4 regions of the Lysinibacillus sp. G01H genome follow, and region 4 is predicted to be linked to each of the others. Evidence: a T-box and tRNA genes for the amino acid it is inferred to sense, from the RefSeq annotation. Region 4 holds a T-box; the other regions hold tRNA genes.

Region 1 (4,308 bases), 1.8 Mb from region 4:
CATCGCATCCTGGGGCTGTAGTCGGTCCCAAGGGTTGGGCTGTTCGCCCATTAAAGCGGTACGCGAGCTGGGTTCAGAACGTCGTGAGACAGTTCGGTCCCTATCCGTCGTGGGCGTAGGAAATTTGAGAGGAGCTGTCCTTAGTACGAGAGGACCGGGATGGACACACCGCTGGTGTACCAGTTGTCTTGCCAAAGGCATCGCTGGGTAGCTATGTGTGGACGGGATAAGTGCTGAAAGCATCTAAGCATGAAGCCCCCCTCAAGATGAGATTTCCCATTACGCAAGTAAGTAAGATCCCTCAAAGACGATGAGGTAGATAGGTTCGAGGTGGAAGTGTGGTGACACATGGAGCTGACGAATACTAATCGATCGAGGACTTAACCAAAAAAGTTTGAAACATTCAATGTACCGTTTATCCAGTTTTGAAAGAATAAGTCTTTCAGCTGAATAAGTGAAGTGATGATGGCAAAGAGGTCACACCCGTTCCCATACCGAACACGGAAGTTAAGCTCTTTAGCGCCGATGGTAGTTGGGGGCTTCCCCCTGTGAGAGTAGGACGTCGCTTCGCTTATTTTTTGTGGAGGATTAGCTCAGCTGGGAGAGCACCTGCCTTACAAGCAGGGGGTCGGCGGTTCGAGCCCGTCATCCTCCATCATTTTGGTCCCGTGGTGTAGCGGTTAACATGCCTGCCTGTCACGCAGGAGATCGCCGGTTCGATCCCGGTCGGGACCGCCATTATTATTGCCGGTGTAGCTCAGTTGGTAGAGCAACTGACTTGTAATCAGTAGGTCGTGGGTTCGACTCCTATCGCCGGCACCATTCCCTTGGAGGGGTAGCGAAGTGGCTAAACGCGGCGGACTGTAAATCCGCTCCTTAGGGTTCGGCGGTTCGAATCCGTCCCCCTCCACCATTTTAGGGGCATAGTTCAACGGTAGAATAGAGGTCTCCAAAACCTTTGGTGTGGGTTCGATTCCTACTGCCCCTGCCAGGTATTGAGGTACTCGTTCATAATACAGCTAATATAATTTATATAGTGGCGATTGTGGCGAAGTGGTTAACGCATCGGATTGTGGTTCCGACATTCGTGGGTTCGATTCCCATCAGTCGCCCCATTTTAAAATTGGGGTATAGCCAAGCGGTAAGGCAACGGATTTTGATTCCGTCATGCCTAGGTTCGAATCCTAGTACCCCAGCCATTTTTAATTTCATGAGCCATTAGCTCAGTTGGTAGAGCATCTGACTTTTAATCAGAGGGTCGAAGGTTCGAGTCCTTCATGGCTCATCATTTTTTAATTAGCATGCGCCCGTAGCTCAATTGGATAGAGCGTCTGACTACGGATCAGAAGGTTATGGGTTCGACTCCTGTCGGGCGCGCCAATAAAATCATGTTTACGGAATGTAGCTCAGCTTGGTAGAGCACTTGGTTTGGGACCAAGGGGTCGTAGGTTCGAATCCTGTCATTCCGACCATCTTTCATGATAAATGGGGCCTTAGCTCAGCTGGGAGAGCGCCTGCCTTGCACGCAGGAGGTCAGCGGTTCGATCCCGCTAGGCTCCACCATTGTAATATTTTTGGAGGTATACCCAAGTCTGGCTGAAGGGATCGGTCTTGAAAACCGACAGGCGGGTAACACCGCGCGGGGGTTCGAATCCCTCTACCTCCTCCATTTTTCGGGTCAGTAGCTCAGTTGGTAGAGCATTAGATTGAAGCTCTAAGTGTCGGCGGTTCGATTCCGTCCTGACCCACCATTATTGCGGGTGTAGTTTAATGGTAAAACCTCAGCCTTCCAAGCTGATGTCGTGAGTTCGATTCTCATCACCCGCTCCAAAATGGGCCTATAGCTCAGCTGGTTAGAGCGCACGCCTGATAAGCGTGAGGTCGATGGTTCGAGTCCATTTAGGCCCATCATTATTCCGAAGTAGCTCAGTTGGTAGTAGCACCTGACTGTTAATCAGGTTGTCGCAGGTTCGAGTCCTGCCTTCGGAGCCACGGCCCGTTGGTCAAGTGGTTAAGACACCGCCCTTTCACGGCGGTAACACGGGTTCGAATCCCGTACGGGTCATCAAGCATGTAGCACAGATGTGTGTTACATGCTTTTTTCTATTCTCCTTTTTCATGTTGTTGAGAAAAGATCACTAGCAGAAAAAGACACCTATTAGCAAGGTAAGAGGTTGATTTCCGTTCCGCCAGTTTCCTTTCCAGAGGGCGTCCGATGAGCCACTTCACTCATTTACGTTTGCTCCAGGGTCTCATCTGTGACGCTGGCTCCACTACAATCAACTTTTCTGCAAAGTGTCTTTACTTTTTTCATAGTAGCATAGCGATCAAAAAGCCCATTATCTGTATGCTTAGAGGAGATAAGCTCTTATTTTCAATGTGGAGTAGGGAATCAGTTACAACAGCCATCCATAAGTGAACACCTTCAATTTATTTGTGGGATAAATGAGGAAGACTACTTGATTGCCGGGGTTAGCCAGAAAGAGGCTAACCGCAGCGCGAAAGCCAAGCGTCAGCAGCATGTAAGTAGCCTAAAATGGAAAGACTTTTATCTTTCACAAAAAATTCTATTGATTGCTTTGCTACAACACTATGAAGGTTACATGATTAATGTAGACTTTTTACAATAGTTAGGATCCCTCTCCCTTACATTCTCTTAAGAAAGAGAGTCTATAGAGTAAATTTGAACAAACTATTTCATATATAAAATATGTATGTTTTTTCAATTACTATTTTCATGGTGCTTGTGGTTTTGTTCCTCTAATATGAGGATAAGTGGAGGAATCGATATGAATATACAGGAGATACAGCAATTTTTAAGTCTATATAAGACAGAACAAAATGAATCAGAATTTTGGTTAAAGAATAGATTACAGGCAGTTAAGGATGCAGGTGAATATCACCCAACAACAGAGGAGCTAGTTTTTGGCGCACGGGTGGCATGGCGAAATAGCAATAAGTGTATTGGACGTCTGTTTTGGCAGTCACTGCATGTAGTAGATGCACGTGATGTTTTAGATGAAAAGGCTATTTTTCAAAAATTACTAGAACATATTGATTATGCGACAAATCATGGGAAAATCCGTCCAACTATAACAGTGTTTGCTTCAGATAGAGTACGGATTTGGAATCATCAACTAATTCGTTATGCAGGCTATGAAACAGAGGCAGGCATTATTGGAGATTCGCAGTCCATTAAATTTACAAAAGTGTGTGAGTCGTTAGGATGGAAAGGTAAAGGAACTGATTTTGATGTACTACCAATCGTTATACAGGTGGATGATCGTGCTCCTCAAATGTTTGTAATTCCTGAAGAAAATGTAGTAGAGGTTTCAATCCGCCATCCAGAGTCAATCGATGTGGAGAAATTAGGAATGAAGTGGTATGCTGTACCTATTATTTCGAGTATGCGTTTTCAAATGGCTGGAATTGATTTTCAAGCAGCTCCATTTAACGGCTGGTATATGGGAACAGAGATTGGTGCACGAAATTTAGCAGATCATGATCGTTATAATATGTTACCTGCAATTGCAGAGATTTTTAATCTTGATACAACCAAACAAGCGTCTCTTTGGCGTGATCGTGCTTTAGTAGAACTTAATATTGCTGTTCTTCACTCATTTAAAGAAGAGGGTGTGAGCATTGTTGATCATCATACAGCAGCTCAGCAGTTTAGATTGTTTGAGGAGGCTGAAAAATCAACAGGAAGAGAAGTTACTGGCAACTGGACATGGTTAATCCCACCACTTTCCCCTGCCACAACTCACATATTCCATAAACCCTATGTAAATATATATCATACACCAAATTATTTTTATCAAAAACCATGCTATTAGTGTAAAGGAATTGTTTACTTTCAACACTTTTGATGAGAGAGGGCTTACTATGTTAGATCAGCAAATTCCCAATATCCCGTGGAGACAATTGACGACACCTTATGGTAGAGGTACAGCCATTCCTAAGCTGATAGAACAGGAGCAATACACACAACTAGCTGAATTAATCGAACATCAAGGTACACTGTGGCAGGTGACACCATGGGTTTTGCTTGTCCTGTTAAAAAAGCTTACTAGTAAAAAATTAGAGGTTGTCTCCTTACAAGAAATACAATTATATTTAGCTGTGGCACATGCTATTACGAAAGATTATCTCGACCCAGTCAATACTGTTAAAAATATGCAGGAGCTATTAGACGTCAACTATTTATGGATAGAAAATGAGGACAATGATGAGCAGGAGTGGGAGGAAGAAACGCCAAAGGGCTATGGAAAGCAAGCTTTTGTAGGCTATTACTATTATAGTTATTTG
Region 2 (4,308 bases), 400 kb from region 4:
ACCTGCTTTCAATAGTGCTAATGGCTTCCATTTTCGCCTACATTGCTAAAATTGACACGACTTTATGCTCCATGATACTGTCAATTTGGAGGTGATATTAAATGGCTTTTCAATCGAAAAATATCTTTATCAATTTACCAGTAAAAGATCTAAACAAATCTATCAGTTTTTTTAAGGAATTAGGTTTTGAGTTCAATCAACAATTCAGTGATGAAACAACAGCCTCAATGATTATTAGTGAAAATATCTTCGCATTAATAATGGTTGAAGAACGATTTAAAGGATTTAGTAAGAAAGAAGTTACAGATACTACTACTTCTGCAGAAGCAATCTTATGTCTTTCTGCTGAAAGCCGAGAACAAGTAGATCAATTAGTGAATAAGGCACTTGCCTCTGGTGGTAAACCATATAGTGAACCACAAGATCACGGATTTATGTATGGTTGGGGTTTTCAAGATGTAGATGGGCATATCTGGGAAGTGGTTTATATGGATGAAAATGCATTGAATCAAGAGTAAATTTTGTATCTATGAATATCAAAAAACAGTAGATGCAAATGCATCTACTGTTTTTAGTATGACCCGTACGGGATTCGAACCCGTGTTACCGCCGTGAAAGGGCGGTGTCTTAACCACTTGACCAACGGGCCCATGGCGGAGAAGGAGGGATTTGAACCCTCGCGCCGGTTACCCGACCTACACCCTTAGCAGGGGCGCCTCTTCAGCCTCTTGAGTACTTCCCCAAAATAAAAATGGCTCCGAAGGCAGGACTCGAACCTGCGACAACCTGATTAACAGTCAGGTGCTACTACCAACTGAGCTACTTCGGAATAATGGTGGGCCTAAATGGACTCGAACCATCGACCTCACGCTTATCAGGCGTGCGCTCTAACCAGCTGAGCTATAGGCCCTTGGAGCGGGTGATGGGAATCGAACCCACGACATCAGCTTGGAAGGCTGAGGTTTTACCATTAAACTACACCCGCATAAATGGTGGGTCAGGACGGAATCGAACCGCCGACACTTAGAGCTTCAATCTAATGCTCTACCAACTGAGCTACTGACCCATTTCGTCCATGCTAAGCTTACTCACTCTTTTGCTTCTCATGACTTTTATTTTAAAAATGGCGGTCCCGACCGGGATCGAACCGGCGATCTCCTGCGTGACAGGCAGGCATGTTAACCGCTACACCACGGGACCTTTTGGTTGCGGGGGCTGGATTTGAACCAACGACCTTCGGGTTATGAGCCCGACGAGCTACCACTGCTCCACCCCGCGATAATTTTATGCTGTTTCGAGTTTTTAAAGCACCATTTATAAAAATTTAAAACTGGAGGAGGTAGAGGGATTCGAACCCCCGCGCGGTGTTACCCGCCTGTCGGTTTTCAAGACCGATCCCTTCAGCCAGACTTGGGTATACCTCCGTTACAATATATAAATGGTGGACCTTGCAGGACTCGAACCTGCGACCGGACGGTTATGAGCCGTCTGCTCTAACCAACTGAGCTAAAGGTCCTTTAAGATGGCGGCAGAGGGGATCGAACCCCCGACCTTACGGGTATGAACCGTACGCTCTAGCCAGCTGAGCTACGCCGCCAGGATCTTTATACTGGTTAATTTACTTATGGTGGAGCCTAGCGGGATCGAACCGCTGACCTCCTGCGTGCAAGGCAGGCGCTCTCCCAGCTGAGCTAAGGCCCCATAATTTTTTTGGAAATGGTCGGGAAGACAGGATTCGAACCTGCGACCCCTTGGTCCCAAACCAAGTGCTCTACCAAGCTGAGCTACTTCCCGTTGTTCTTTTGGCGCGCCCGACAGGAGTCGAACCCATAACCTTCTGATCCGTAGTCAGACGCTCTATCCAATTGAGCTACGGGCGCATTTAAAATGGTGCCGAGGACCGGAATCGAACCGGTACGGTAGTCACCTACCGCAGGATTTTAAGTCCTGTGCGTCTGCCAGTTCCGCCACCCCGGCACATTTGGAGCGGAAGACGAGGTTCGAACTCGCGACCCCCACCTTGGCAAGGTGGTGTTCTACCACTGAACTACTTCCGCATGTGCATAAGTTTTTTTATCTGGCAATGAAAATAATGGTGCGGGTGAAGGGAGTCGAACCCCCACGCCTTGCGGCGCTAGATCCTAAGTCTAGTGCGTCTGCCAATTCCGCCACACCCGCTTATTATTATTTAAAAATGGTGAGCCATGAAGGACTCGAACCTTCGACCCTCTGATTAAAAGTCAGATGCTCTACCAACTGAGCTAATGGCTCGAAAAAATGGTGCCGGCTATAGGAATCGAACCCACGACCTACTGATTACAAGTCAGTTGCTCTACCTGCTGAGCTAAACCGGCATATGGTGGAGGATGACGGGCTCGAACCGCCGACCCTCTGCTTGTAAGGCAGATGCTCTCCCAGCTGAGCTAATCCTCCTGGGTATTATGCCTAGCGACGTCCTACTCTCACAGGGGGAAGCCCCCAACTACCATCGGCGCTAAAGAGCTTAACTTCCGTGTTCGGTATGGGAACGGGTATGACCTCTTTGCCATCATCACTAGACTTATTCGACCTCCAATACACGGCGTATTACTGCGTCAGCTGCTCTCGTTCAATCAGTCACGTACAAAAGTACGCTCCTTCAATCACTCGTTTGCTTCCTTGTACAACTTGTGTCTTGAAGCTCTCTTTTTTATTGAAAGATTTGTTCTTTCAAAACTGGATAAACGGTGCATTGAATGTTTCAAACTTTTTTTGGTTAAGTCCTCGATCGATTAGTATTCGTCAGCTCCATGTGTCACCACACTTCCACCTCGAACCTATCTACCTCATCGTCTTTGAGGGATCTTACTTACTTGCGTAATGGGAAATCTCATCTTGAGGGGGGCTTCATGCTTAGATGCTTTCAGCACTTATCCCGTCCACACATAGCTACCCAGCGATGCCTTTGGCAAGACAACTGGTACACCAGCGGTGTGTCCATCCCGGTCCTCTCGTACTAAGGACAGCTCCTCTCAAATTTCCTACGCCCACGACGGATAGGGACCGAACTGTCTCACGACGTTCTGAACCCAGCTCGCGTACCGCTTTAATGGGCGAACAGCCCAACCCTTGGGACCGACTACAGCCCCAGGATGCGATGAGCCGACATCGAGGTGCCAAACCTCCCCGTCGATGTGGACTCTTGGGGGAGATAAGCCTGTTATCCCCGGGGTAGCTTTTATCCGTTGAGCGATGGCCCTTCCATGCGGAACCACCGGATCACTAAGCCCGTCTTTCGACCCTGCTCGACTTGTAGGTCTCGCAGTCAAGCTCCCTTGTGCCTTTACACTCTACGAATGATTTCCAACCATTCTGAGGGAACCTTTGGGCGCCTCCGTTACCTTTTAGGAGGCGACCGCCCCAGTCAAACTGTCCGCCTGACACTGTCTCCTGCCCCGCTAAGGGGCATGGGTTAGAATTTCAATACAACCAGGGTAGTATCCCACCGACGCCTCCTTCGAAGCTGGCGCTCCGAGATCTCTGGCTCCTACCTATCCTGTACAAGTTGTACCAAAATTCAATATCAGGCTACAGTAAAGCTCCACGGGGTCTTTCCGTCCTGTCGCGGGTAACCTGCATCTTCACAGGTACTATAATTTCACCGAGTCTCTCGTTGAGACAGTGCCCAGATCGTTACGCCTTTCGTGCGGGTCGGAACTTACCCGACAAGGAATTTCGCTACCTTAGGACCGTTATAGTTACGGCCGCCGTTTACTGGGGCTTCAATTCGCAGCTTCGCTTGCGCTAACCACTCCTCTTAACCTTCCAGCACCGGGCAGGCGTCAGCCCCTATACGTCACCTTACGGTTTTGCAGAGACCTGTGTTTTTGCTAAACAGTCGCCTGGGCCTATTCACTGCGGCTCTCATGCGCTTGCACGCTCAAGAGCACCCCTTCTCCCGAAGTTACGGGGTCATTTTGCCGAGTTCCTTAACGAGAGTTCTCTCGCACACCTTAGGATTCTCTCCTCGACTACCTGTGTCGGTTTGCGGTACGGGCACCTCTCACCTCGATAGAGGCTTTTCTTGGCAGTGTGAAATCAGGAACTTCGTCCATACGGACTCGCCATCACAGCTCAACGTTACAGTGTGCGGATTTGCCTACACACACGCCTTACTGCTTGGACGCGCACAACCAACGGCGCGCTTACCCTATCCTACTGCGTCCCCCCATTTCTCAAACGGTGAGGAGGTGGTACAGGAATATCAACCTGTTGTCCATCGCCTACGCCTATCGGCCTCGGCTTAGGTCCCGACTAACCCTGAGCGGA
Region 3 (4,308 bases), 390 kb from region 4:
TCAAGTCCTAGAGCAGGTTTTCCATCGACCTGCCGATCAACAGGGAGGCCATCCTTTAGATAGTTTTGCATAATCTCAGTGCCATCTTTTATAAGTGTTTTAACATGCCTTTTCTCATGATGATACTCGCCAGCTTTCAATGTATCAGCAATATGGTGTTGAATATGATCTTCCTCACTAGTAACAGCAGCAATCCCACCTTGTGCACGGTAAGAACTACTCATATATAAAGATGATTTTGTAACAATTTGTATTTGAAAATGTTTTTCAAGCACTAAAGCAGCCTGAAGTGCAGCAATTCCACTACCAATTATAAGGACGTCTGTCTTTACATCCATAGTTATACCTTCTTTACAGTTGTCTTGACACTTATCTTTACATAAAATAAAAAAGAAAACAAGACCTGATGAACAAGAGAGGAAGAAGACGATGATTTATATGGATTATGCTGCAACATCACCTATGATGAGGGAATCTCTTGAGGCCTATGTTGAGGTGGCACAACGGTATTATGGAAATAGTGCGAGTCTGCATGATTTAGGGGGACAAGCCCTTTATTTTGTCCAGCAATCAAGAGAGGTTGTAGCCCAAGCCCTAGGTGTAACTAGTGATGGTGTAATTTTTACGGGTAGTGGAACAGAGGGAAATCTCATAGCCATCTTGTCGTTAGCACTAGCCTCAAAAAAAGGAAAACACATTATTTCTTCTCAAGCTGAGCATACGTCAGTGCATGCAGCTTTGAATACACTTGAGAAAAAGGGCTTTACTGTAACAAAATTACCTTTGCAGAAGGATGGTTGTGTTGATCTGGGACAATTGCAACAAGCAATCCGAGAAGAGACTGCTTTGATTACCATTCAACATGTCAATTCTGAAATTGGTTCAATCCAGCCTGTAGAGAAAATCGTAAAGATGGCAAGAAAATCAAATATTTTCTGTCACGTTGATTGTGTACAATCATTTGGTAAACTAGCTATACCAAAGGGGGCCGATGCTATTACCATCTCGGCTCATAAAATAGGTGGGCCAAAGGGCTGCGGTGCTATATATATGAACCCTGCAATCAGAGTACCTGCATTAACACCAGGTGTGACACACGAGAGGGGTCTTAGAGGGGGAACATTAGATACTCCTGCAATCGTGGCCTTTGCCGCGGCAATTGAAAACTATCAATATGAGTTGCAACATTATGAAACGTTAAGAGATTATTTTGAAAATAATTTACCTGAAACATGTCAGCTCGTTGAATGTAAACAGCAACTACCTAATATTTGTGGGGTAATGATGGAGAAAGTAGAGGGGCAATATGTTCTTTTAAAGTTAAATGAGGCGGGAATCTGTATCTCTACTGGTAGTGCATGTGATATTCATAGTGAATCGGGAACAAAGGCTATTCTATCTATGGGGTTCTCTTTGGAAGCGGCACGCCAATTTTTTAGAATATCTTTTGGTCCTTCTACTACACTTGAGGATATTGTAAAATTAAAAATAGAGCTTTCAAATATTTAATGAAAAGAAGAGTGAAGGATTATCTATATTCTTCACTTGTATTGAAATAGATTATAAGCTAAGAATATCGGCAAATAAAATAATTGTTTTCTTTTGAACCAACAATTGCTATAATATTTTGCAGGGCAATATTTTCTCTTACTTAACAAAAATAACTTTAAAAAGTAATAATTTCTTTTTTTTATAAAAAAGTATTGCACAATGTTAGAAAACGTTATACAATAATTCTTGTCTTGAAGGACAGGTAAACAACTTCAAAACAAGATACATAACAAAGTCTAGTGATGATGGCAAAGAGGTCACACCCGTTCCCATACCGAACACGGAAGTTAAGCTCTTTAGCGCCGATGGTAGTTGGGGGCTTCCCCCTGTGAGAGTAGGACGTCGCTAGGCATAATACCCAGGAGGATTAGCTCAGCTGGGAGAGCATCTGCCTTACAAGCAGAGGGTCGGCGGTTCGAGCCCGTCATCCTCCACCATATGCCGGTTTAGCTCAGCAGGTAGAGCAACTGACTTGTAATCAGTAGGTCGTGGGTTCGATTCCTATAGCCGGCACCATTTTTTCGAGCCATTAGCTCAGTTGGTAGAGCATCTGACTTTTAATCAGAGGGTCGAAGGTTCGAGTCCTTCATGGCTCACCATTTTTAAATAATAATAAGCGGGTGTGGCGGAATTGGCAGACGCACTAGACTTAGGATCTAGCGCCGCAAGGCGTGGGGGTTCGACTCCCTTCACCCGCACCATTATTTTCATTGCCAGATAAAAAAACTTATGCACATGCGGAAGTAGTTCAGTGGTAGAACACCACCTTGCCAAGGTGGGGGTCGCGAGTTCGAACCTCGTCTTCCGCTCCAAATGTGCCGGGGTGGCGGAACTGGCAGACGCACAGGACTTAAAATCCTGCGGTAGGTGACTACCGTACCGGTTCGATTCCGGTCCTCGGCACCATTTTAAATGCGCCCGTAGCTCAATTGGATAGAGCGTCTGACTACGGATCAGAAGGTTATGGGTTCGACTCCTGTCGGGCGCGCCAAAAGAACAACGGGAAGTAGCTCAGCTTGGTAGAGCACTTGGTTTGGGACCAAGGGGTCGCAGGTTCGAATCCTGTCTTCCCGACCATTTCCAAAAAAATTATGGGGCCTTAGCTCAGCTGGGAGAGCGCCTGCCTTGCACGCAGGAGGTCAGCGGTTCGATCCCGCTAGGCTCCACCATAAGTAAATTAACCAGTATAAAGATCCTGGCGGCGTAGCTCAGCTGGCTAGAGCGTACGGTTCATACCCGTAAGGTCGGGGGTTCGATCCCCTCTGCCGCCATCTTAAAGGACCTTTAGCTCAGTTGGTTAGAGCAGACGGCTCATAACCGTCCGGTCGCAGGTTCGAGTCCTGCAAGGTCCACCATTTATATATTGTAACGGAGGTATACCCAAGTCTGGCTGAAGGGATCGGTCTTGAAAACCGACAGGCGGGTAACACCGCGCGGGGGTTCGAATCCCTCTACCTCCTCCAGTTTTAAATTTTTATAAATGGTGCTTTAAAAACTCGAAACAGCATAAAATTATCGCGGGGTGGAGCAGTGGTAGCTCGTCGGGCTCATAACCCGAAGGTCGTTGGTTCAAATCCAGCCCCCGCAACCAAAAGGTCCCGTGGTGTAGCGGTTAACATGCCTGCCTGTCACGCAGGAGATCGCCGGTTCGATCCCGGTCGGGACCGCCATTTTTAAAATAAAAGTCATGAGAAGCAAAAGAGTGAGTAAGCTTAGCATGGACGAAATGGGTCAGTAGCTCAGTTGGTAGAGCATTAGATTGAAGCTCTAAGTGTCGGCGGTTCGATTCCGTCCTGACCCACCATTTATGCGGGTGTAGTTTAATGGTAAAACCTCAGCCTTCCAAGCTGATGTCGTGGGTTCGATTCCCATCACCCGCTCCAAGGGCCTATAGCTCAGCTGGTTAGAGCGCACGCCTGATAAGCGTGAGGTCGATGGTTCGAGTCCATTTAGGCCCACCATTATTCCGAAGTAGCTCAGTTGGTAGTAGCACCTGACTGTTAATCAGGTTGTCGCAGGTTCGAGTCCTGCCTTCGGAGCCATTTTTATTTTGGGGAAGTACTCAAGAGGCTGAAGAGGCGCCCCTGCTAAGGGTGTAGGTCGGGTAACCGGCGCGAGGGTTCAAATCCCTCCTTCTCCGCCATGGGCCCGTTGGTCAAGTGGTTAAGACACCGCCCTTTCACGGCGGTAACACGGGTTCGAATCCCGTACGGGTCATACTAAGTGCAGTAGATGAATTTACATCTACTGCACTTTTTAATTTATTAGATACTTAGATTAATAACATAGCTATATTAAATGAAAGCCTACACAGATTAATCATTCTGTGTAGGCTTATTTTTTCAAATTAACGATTAAATTTTTCGTCCTTTTCCATATGGGATGCAAAGAGGTGTACCAAAGATTGGATCTGTCGTCATTTGGCAATCAAGGTCAAACACATGACTAACTAAATCAGTTGTCATAATTTCTTCTGGTTTCCCTTGACGATAGACACCACGGTCACGCACTGTAATAATATGATCGGCATAGCGACAAGCAAGATTAATATCATGTAATACCATAATGATAGTTCGCTTTTGCTGTTGGTTCAATTCGTACAGTAAATCTAAAACGTCTATTTGATGAGTTAAATCTAAGTATGTCGTAGGCTCGTCTAAAAGAATGATATCTGTATCTTGAGCAAGCGTCATAGCTATCCACGCACGTTGACGTTGTCCTCCTGATAGCTCATCTACTGGTCTATCTTGTAAATGC
Region 4 (4,308 bases):
AGCGACTTTCGCAACTTGACCATTGACGATCATTGCAGCGATTTCAGTATTAACAGTTAACGTATCATAGCCAACAAATTCACTAGCAACCGTTAAGTTTGCTAATACTTCATTCTGCACTTGCATCGAATCAACATCTTGTCGTGCAGCACGCGCGCGTTCACGTTGCTCTTCCATCGCTGCCTCAAAACCTTCATGATCTACTTTCATGCCTACTTCCTCTGCATATTCTTCCGTTAGCTCGATTGGGAAACCATAAGTATCATATAAACGGAAAGCATCTGCTCCTGGGATGTAATCATGACCGACTGCTTTTTGAGATTCCACTACTTCATTAAAGATAGCTAAACCACCATCTAATGTTTCATGGAAACGAATTTCTTCATTTTTAATGACACGTTGAATAAATTCGCTTTTCTCTGTCACTTCTGGATAGAAGTCTTCCATAATTTTACCCACAGTTGGTACAAGTTCAAACATAAATGGTTTTTCAATGCCAATTTGTTTAGCATAGCGAACCGCACGACGTAGTAAACGACGTAATACATAGCCACGGCCTTCGTTTGATGGCAGGGCACCATCACCTATAGCAAATGCTACTGTACGGATATGGTCTGCAATCACTTTAAATGGTGTATTAATATCTTCTTCTGAGCCAAAGATTTCATTTAAGTCTACTTCGCCAGGTCGTTTATATTTACGGTTGGCAAATTCCTCGATTTTTTCAATGATTGGCATAAATAAATCAGTATCAAAGTTTGTTGGTACATTTTGCACGACGGACACAATACGTTCTAAGCCCATACCTGTATCAATATTTTGCTTTGGTAGTGGCGTGTAAGTGCCATCAGGATTATGGTTAAATTGAGAGAACACAAGGTTCCAAATTTCAAGGTAACGCTCATTTTCTCCTCCTGGATACATTTCAGGATCATTTTCATCTGAGCCGTATTCTACGCCGCGATCATAAAAAATCTCTGAGTTCGGACCAGATGGACCTTCTCCGATATCCCAGAAGTTCCCTTCTAAACGAATTAAACGTTCTTCTGGAATACCGATTTCCTGATGCCAAACATCATAAGCTTCCTGGTCTTCAGGGTGAATCGTGATAGATAATAATGCTGGATCAAAGCCCATCCATTTTTTATCTGTTAAAAACTCCCAAGCGTAATGAATTGCTTCTTTTTTAAAGTAGTCACCAATAGAGAAGTTTCCTAACATTTCAAAGAATGTATGGTGTCGAGCTGTTTTCCCAACGTTTTCAATATCGTTGGTACGAATCGATTTTTGTGCATTTGTAATACGTGGATTATCAGGGATAATACGGCCATCAAAATATGGTTTCAAAGTTGCAACACCTGAGTTGATCCAAAGAAGTGATGGATCATTTATTGGCACAAGTGGTGCTGAGGGCTCATGATGATGCCCCTTTTCTTTAAAAAATTCCAAATACATACGGCGAATATCTACTGCTTTCATCGGATAAATTCCTCCTATTTTATATTGTAAAATCACGATACGAGTCCTGCGATCTACCGAAGAAAATAAAAAAAGCCCTCATCCCCAAAAAGGGACGAGGACTTGTCATTAGTCTCGCGGTACCACCCTAGTTGTAAGTAAAAATCTTACTTACCTCTTTAGCACTTGTAACGTCAGTGAACGGCAGGGATTAGCTGCACTCTGGAGTAGCTTTCGGCATTTGCTGTTGTGAGGATTTTTTCAGCCTAGAAATCCCTTTCTTGTGCACACACAAATACGTACTTTTTCCATCATCGTTTTTACTTTTTCTATCGAAAATTATAAAAAAAATCTATTGCGCTGTCAATTAGTACTAGTATGACTAACACTAACTAAGCAATCATTTTTTTGAAATATATCCACATACCCCATGTAAAAATAACTAAGAAGGCGCTAATTGCAATCGTTGTATAAGGGGTATCTTGATAAGGTAAAGGTACATTCATTCCAAAAAAACTAGTAATTACTGATAGTGGTAACATAATTGTCGAAATGACCGTTAATAAATTCAGCTTTTCAATGGATTTCCCACTGATAATTGAAAAATACGTATCAAGCGTGCTGTTCACTAAATCGCGATATGTCTCTGTGGAGTCGACAATACGTTCTAGATGGTCATTCAAATCTTTATAGAATGGAATATTTTCTTCTTGAATGTCAAATTTCCACTGACCATTGATTGTAGAAAAAATTCTTCTTTGTGGCATAATGGCCTGACGAATTAAAATAATTGTCCGCTTCAATGCAAGAAATTCCTCTGTCACCACTTTTGGTTGATAATCATAAATTTCTTCTTCTAGTTCATCTATACGTGCGCGAATTCGTTCTAATACTGGGAAGTATTCGTCTGTAATACCGTCAATAATAGTATGCAATAAAAAATCAGTACCCTTTTCTAAATATCTTGGGCTATTGACACAAACATTCTCCATTTTCCCTAGCCATTGCAACTTTTGTTTATGCACAGTCACAATATAGTTTGGTCCCATAAAAATATTTAACTCAACTGTTGTAATTTCATTGTTACTTTTCTCATTATAGATTGGTGCATGGAGCACAAAAAATTTATAATCACCATAACTATCCATTTTTGGACGTGAGCCTTCATGTAAGCAATCTTCAACTGCTAGTGGATGAAAGCCAAATACATCTGCTATATTGTTCAATTCATTATAACTATAGGCATATAAATCTACCCATAATAAATCTTCGTTATGAATAGGGAGTTTTAAATCAATCATATTGAAATCATGTTGGACTGTCTTGCTGCTGCTATTATAATAGTGGATTTTAATCATTGCATTTCACCTCATGTTTGTTATTGAGGGAAACAAAAGGTCATCCTTATCACCTTTTGTCTGCATCGGTGATCAGAAATCGATGACTTTTTATATGTTTCCGTTTGCCTAAATGATACTTATTCGGTTCAGGACTACTATCCATTTCTCATCACCTTCCTTCCATAACAAAAACACGCCTTCTACGAATGAAGGCGTGTTGAATACACATATCAAAAAATAGCAATAAAATACATTGCATGCTTGTTACCTTCAAACGTTGAGTTTTAGCACTATGCGGCATAGGAATATGTCCAGCTACGTTAAAAAACACCTTATTTCGATGATTTCTGTTGACCCATTGGCGTCTCTCGACATTTTTGGGTAGTAGCGTATCTCCAGCATAGGAGCCTCACCTAACGAAGGGAGTCTTATTTTTTTATTCCTGTAAATGATAACGGATAGTTTCACAACTGTCAAACTTTCTATCAATCATTTTTCAGAAAGTCTTCTACTCTTTGCACTAAATGCTCTCGTTGATAAGATTGATAGAGCAAGCTAGATAAACGTACAGGATCACCAAAGAAAAAGCGTTCGTACAATGTCTGTCTTGTGCCAAAACTACTCATCGTTAAATCCCAAGCTAAACGGAATTTCTTTACTCGCTCTTCTCCTTTGTCTTTGAATGATTGCAAATAATGTTCAAGATCACCGTCATCTACTGCAAATGCATGTTCAGTCGGTATAGACATCAAGCCACTTGCTCCTAGTTGCTGGATAATTTCCGTAAAAGTTGGATAAACTTTCGGGAAAATTTGAATAGCTACTTGGAGGGTTGCAAGGTCAGGTCGAATAAAGCCAAAATTATCTCTTTGTGCATCCACTTCTGATTTGATTAACAGTGCTTTCATCGTTTCTAATGGCACAATCACATCCACCACTTTTTGTTGTACATGTTGATAGTCTCCGATGTTAATAGTGTCCACTATCGATTGCACAACCCCAAGTACAAATTCGGTCTTGGCAATTTGGCGAGATAACACTTGATGTAATGTGTAAGCTTGGAAGCCACTGACATTCATAAATTGATTGGCCACTTCTATATTTTCATAGTAAAAAACACGTTCCCATGGGACAACTACATCATCAAATACAACGATTGCATCCATTTCTTCAAAACGAGCACTTAACGGATAATCAAAGGTAGAATCTCCCCCTACAAACGATTGCCGACATAAAAACTTTAAGCCTTTAGTATTACTTGGAATAGAAAAACCGAAACCTTTTCCTTCATCATAGCCATTTGTCGATAAAACAAGAAGCTCATCTGTTATGCCACCCTGTGTTGCTAGTAATCTTGCCCCTTTAATGACTAAGCCCTCACTTGTCTTCCCAATGATTTTAGCAGCAATGGTTACTTCTTCATCCTCATAGTAATAGCGTTTGCGATTTACCTGTGGTTCAATAAAGGTATGTGTCATCGTAATATCATTCTCGCGAGCATACTCATAGA

The links. The T-box of region 4 lies ahead of alaS (alanine--tRNA ligase). A T-box ahead of a tRNA ligase gene usually reads a tRNA of that ligase, here a tRNA-Ala.
Region 1: it encodes a tRNA-Ala, which carries the amino acid that the T-box ahead of alaS (alanine--tRNA ligase) is inferred to sense. The anticodon was not compared.
Region 2: it encodes a tRNA-Ala, which carries the amino acid that the T-box ahead of alaS (alanine--tRNA ligase) is inferred to sense. The anticodon was not compared.
Region 3: it encodes a tRNA-Ala, which carries the amino acid that the T-box ahead of alaS (alanine--tRNA ligase) is inferred to sense. The anticodon was not compared.

Annotation. Positions count from the first base shown of each region.
Region 1 is NZ_CP118397.1:258,630-262,937, forward strand. Features, by position in the region: rRNA gene PSR12_RS01205 (23S ribosomal RNA) at 1-388, shown strand, start outside; rRNA gene rrf (5S ribosomal RNA) at 456-571, shown strand; tRNA gene PSR12_RS01215 (tRNA-Val) at 583-655, shown strand; tRNA gene PSR12_RS01220 (tRNA-Asp) at 663-738, shown strand; tRNA gene PSR12_RS01225 (tRNA-Thr) at 747-822, shown strand; tRNA gene PSR12_RS01230 (tRNA-Tyr) at 830-913, shown strand; tRNA gene PSR12_RS01235 (tRNA-Trp) at 918-991, shown strand; tRNA gene PSR12_RS01240 (tRNA-His) at 1,040-1,115, shown strand; tRNA gene PSR12_RS01245 (tRNA-Gln) at 1,125-1,199, shown strand; tRNA gene PSR12_RS01250 (tRNA-Lys) at 1,213-1,285, shown strand; tRNA gene PSR12_RS01255 (tRNA-Arg) at 1,304-1,380, shown strand; tRNA gene PSR12_RS01260 (tRNA-Pro) at 1,396-1,472, shown strand; tRNA gene PSR12_RS01265 (tRNA-Ala) at 1,488-1,563, shown strand; tRNA gene PSR12_RS01270 (tRNA-Ser) at 1,577-1,669, shown strand; tRNA gene PSR12_RS01275 (tRNA-Phe) at 1,676-1,751, shown strand; tRNA gene PSR12_RS01280 (tRNA-Gly) at 1,757-1,830, shown strand; tRNA gene PSR12_RS01285 (tRNA-Ile) at 1,835-1,908, shown strand; tRNA gene PSR12_RS01290 (tRNA-Asn) at 1,916-1,992, shown strand; tRNA gene PSR12_RS01295 (tRNA-Glu) at 1,994-2,065, shown strand; gene PSR12_RS01300 (hypothetical protein) at 2,460-2,630, shown strand; gene PSR12_RS01305 (nitric oxide synthase oxygenase) at 2,790-3,836, shown strand; gene PSR12_RS01310 (hypothetical protein) at 3,886-4,308, shown strand, end outside.
Region 2 is NZ_CP118397.1:3,546,400-3,550,707, forward strand. Features, by position in the region: gene PSR12_RS18010 (VOC family protein) at 102-518, shown strand; tRNA gene PSR12_RS18015 (tRNA-Glu) at 578-649, opposite strand; tRNA gene PSR12_RS18020 (tRNA-Ser) at 652-742, opposite strand; tRNA gene PSR12_RS18025 (tRNA-Asn) at 753-829, opposite strand; tRNA gene PSR12_RS18030 (tRNA-Ile) at 834-910, opposite strand; tRNA gene PSR12_RS18035 (tRNA-Gly) at 912-985, opposite strand; tRNA gene PSR12_RS18040 (tRNA-Phe) at 991-1,066, opposite strand; tRNA gene PSR12_RS18045 (tRNA-Asp) at 1,125-1,200, opposite strand; tRNA gene PSR12_RS18050 (tRNA-Met) at 1,204-1,278, opposite strand; tRNA gene PSR12_RS18055 (tRNA-Ser) at 1,332-1,424, opposite strand; tRNA gene PSR12_RS18060 (tRNA-Ile) at 1,440-1,516, opposite strand; tRNA gene PSR12_RS18065 (tRNA-Met) at 1,524-1,597, opposite strand; tRNA gene PSR12_RS18070 (tRNA-Ala) at 1,626-1,701, opposite strand; tRNA gene PSR12_RS18075 (tRNA-Pro) at 1,718-1,794, opposite strand; tRNA gene PSR12_RS18080 (tRNA-Arg) at 1,804-1,880, opposite strand; tRNA gene PSR12_RS18085 (tRNA-Leu) at 1,889-1,977, opposite strand; tRNA gene PSR12_RS18090 (tRNA-Gly) at 1,983-2,057, opposite strand; tRNA gene PSR12_RS18095 (tRNA-Leu) at 2,094-2,178, opposite strand; tRNA gene PSR12_RS18100 (tRNA-Lys) at 2,196-2,271, opposite strand; tRNA gene PSR12_RS18105 (tRNA-Thr) at 2,279-2,354, opposite strand; tRNA gene PSR12_RS18110 (tRNA-Val) at 2,358-2,433, opposite strand; rRNA gene rrf (5S ribosomal RNA) at 2,444-2,559, opposite strand; rRNA gene PSR12_RS18120 (23S ribosomal RNA) at 2,752-4,308, opposite strand, start outside.
Region 3 is NZ_CP118397.1:3,538,875-3,543,182, reverse strand. Features, by position in the region: gene nadB (L-aspartate oxidase) at 1-338, opposite strand, end outside; gene PSR12_RS17990 (cysteine desulfurase family protein) at 439-1,509, shown strand; rRNA gene rrf (5S ribosomal RNA) at 1,787-1,902, shown strand; tRNA gene PSR12_RS17980 (tRNA-Val) at 1,913-1,988, shown strand; tRNA gene PSR12_RS17975 (tRNA-Thr) at 1,992-2,067, shown strand; tRNA gene PSR12_RS17970 (tRNA-Lys) at 2,075-2,150, shown strand; tRNA gene PSR12_RS17965 (tRNA-Leu) at 2,168-2,252, shown strand; tRNA gene PSR12_RS17960 (tRNA-Gly) at 2,289-2,363, shown strand; tRNA gene PSR12_RS17955 (tRNA-Leu) at 2,369-2,457, shown strand; tRNA gene PSR12_RS17950 (tRNA-Arg) at 2,466-2,542, shown strand; tRNA gene PSR12_RS17945 (tRNA-Pro) at 2,552-2,628, shown strand; tRNA gene PSR12_RS17940 (tRNA-Ala) at 2,645-2,720, shown strand; tRNA gene PSR12_RS17935 (tRNA-Met) at 2,749-2,822, shown strand; tRNA gene PSR12_RS17930 (tRNA-Ile) at 2,830-2,906, shown strand; tRNA gene PSR12_RS17925 (tRNA-Ser) at 2,922-3,014, shown strand; tRNA gene PSR12_RS17920 (tRNA-Met) at 3,068-3,142, shown strand; tRNA gene PSR12_RS17915 (tRNA-Asp) at 3,146-3,221, shown strand; tRNA gene PSR12_RS17910 (tRNA-Phe) at 3,280-3,355, shown strand; tRNA gene PSR12_RS17905 (tRNA-Gly) at 3,361-3,434, shown strand; tRNA gene PSR12_RS17900 (tRNA-Ile) at 3,436-3,512, shown strand; tRNA gene PSR12_RS17895 (tRNA-Asn) at 3,517-3,593, shown strand; tRNA gene PSR12_RS17890 (tRNA-Ser) at 3,604-3,694, shown strand; tRNA gene PSR12_RS17885 (tRNA-Glu) at 3,697-3,768, shown strand; partial or broken gene PSR12_RS17880 (ABC transporter ATP-binding protein) at 3,906-4,308, opposite strand, start outside.
Region 4 is NZ_CP118397.1:3,150,838-3,155,145, forward strand. Features, by position in the region: gene alaS (alanine--tRNA ligase) at 1-1,479, opposite strand, end outside; T-box leader at 1,567-1,782, opposite strand; gene corA (magnesium/cobalt transporter CorA) at 1,851-2,816, opposite strand; M-box (ykoK) riboswitch at 3,061-3,226, opposite strand; gene hpaB (4-hydroxyphenylacetate 3-monooxygenase, oxygenase component) at 3,284-4,308, opposite strand, start outside.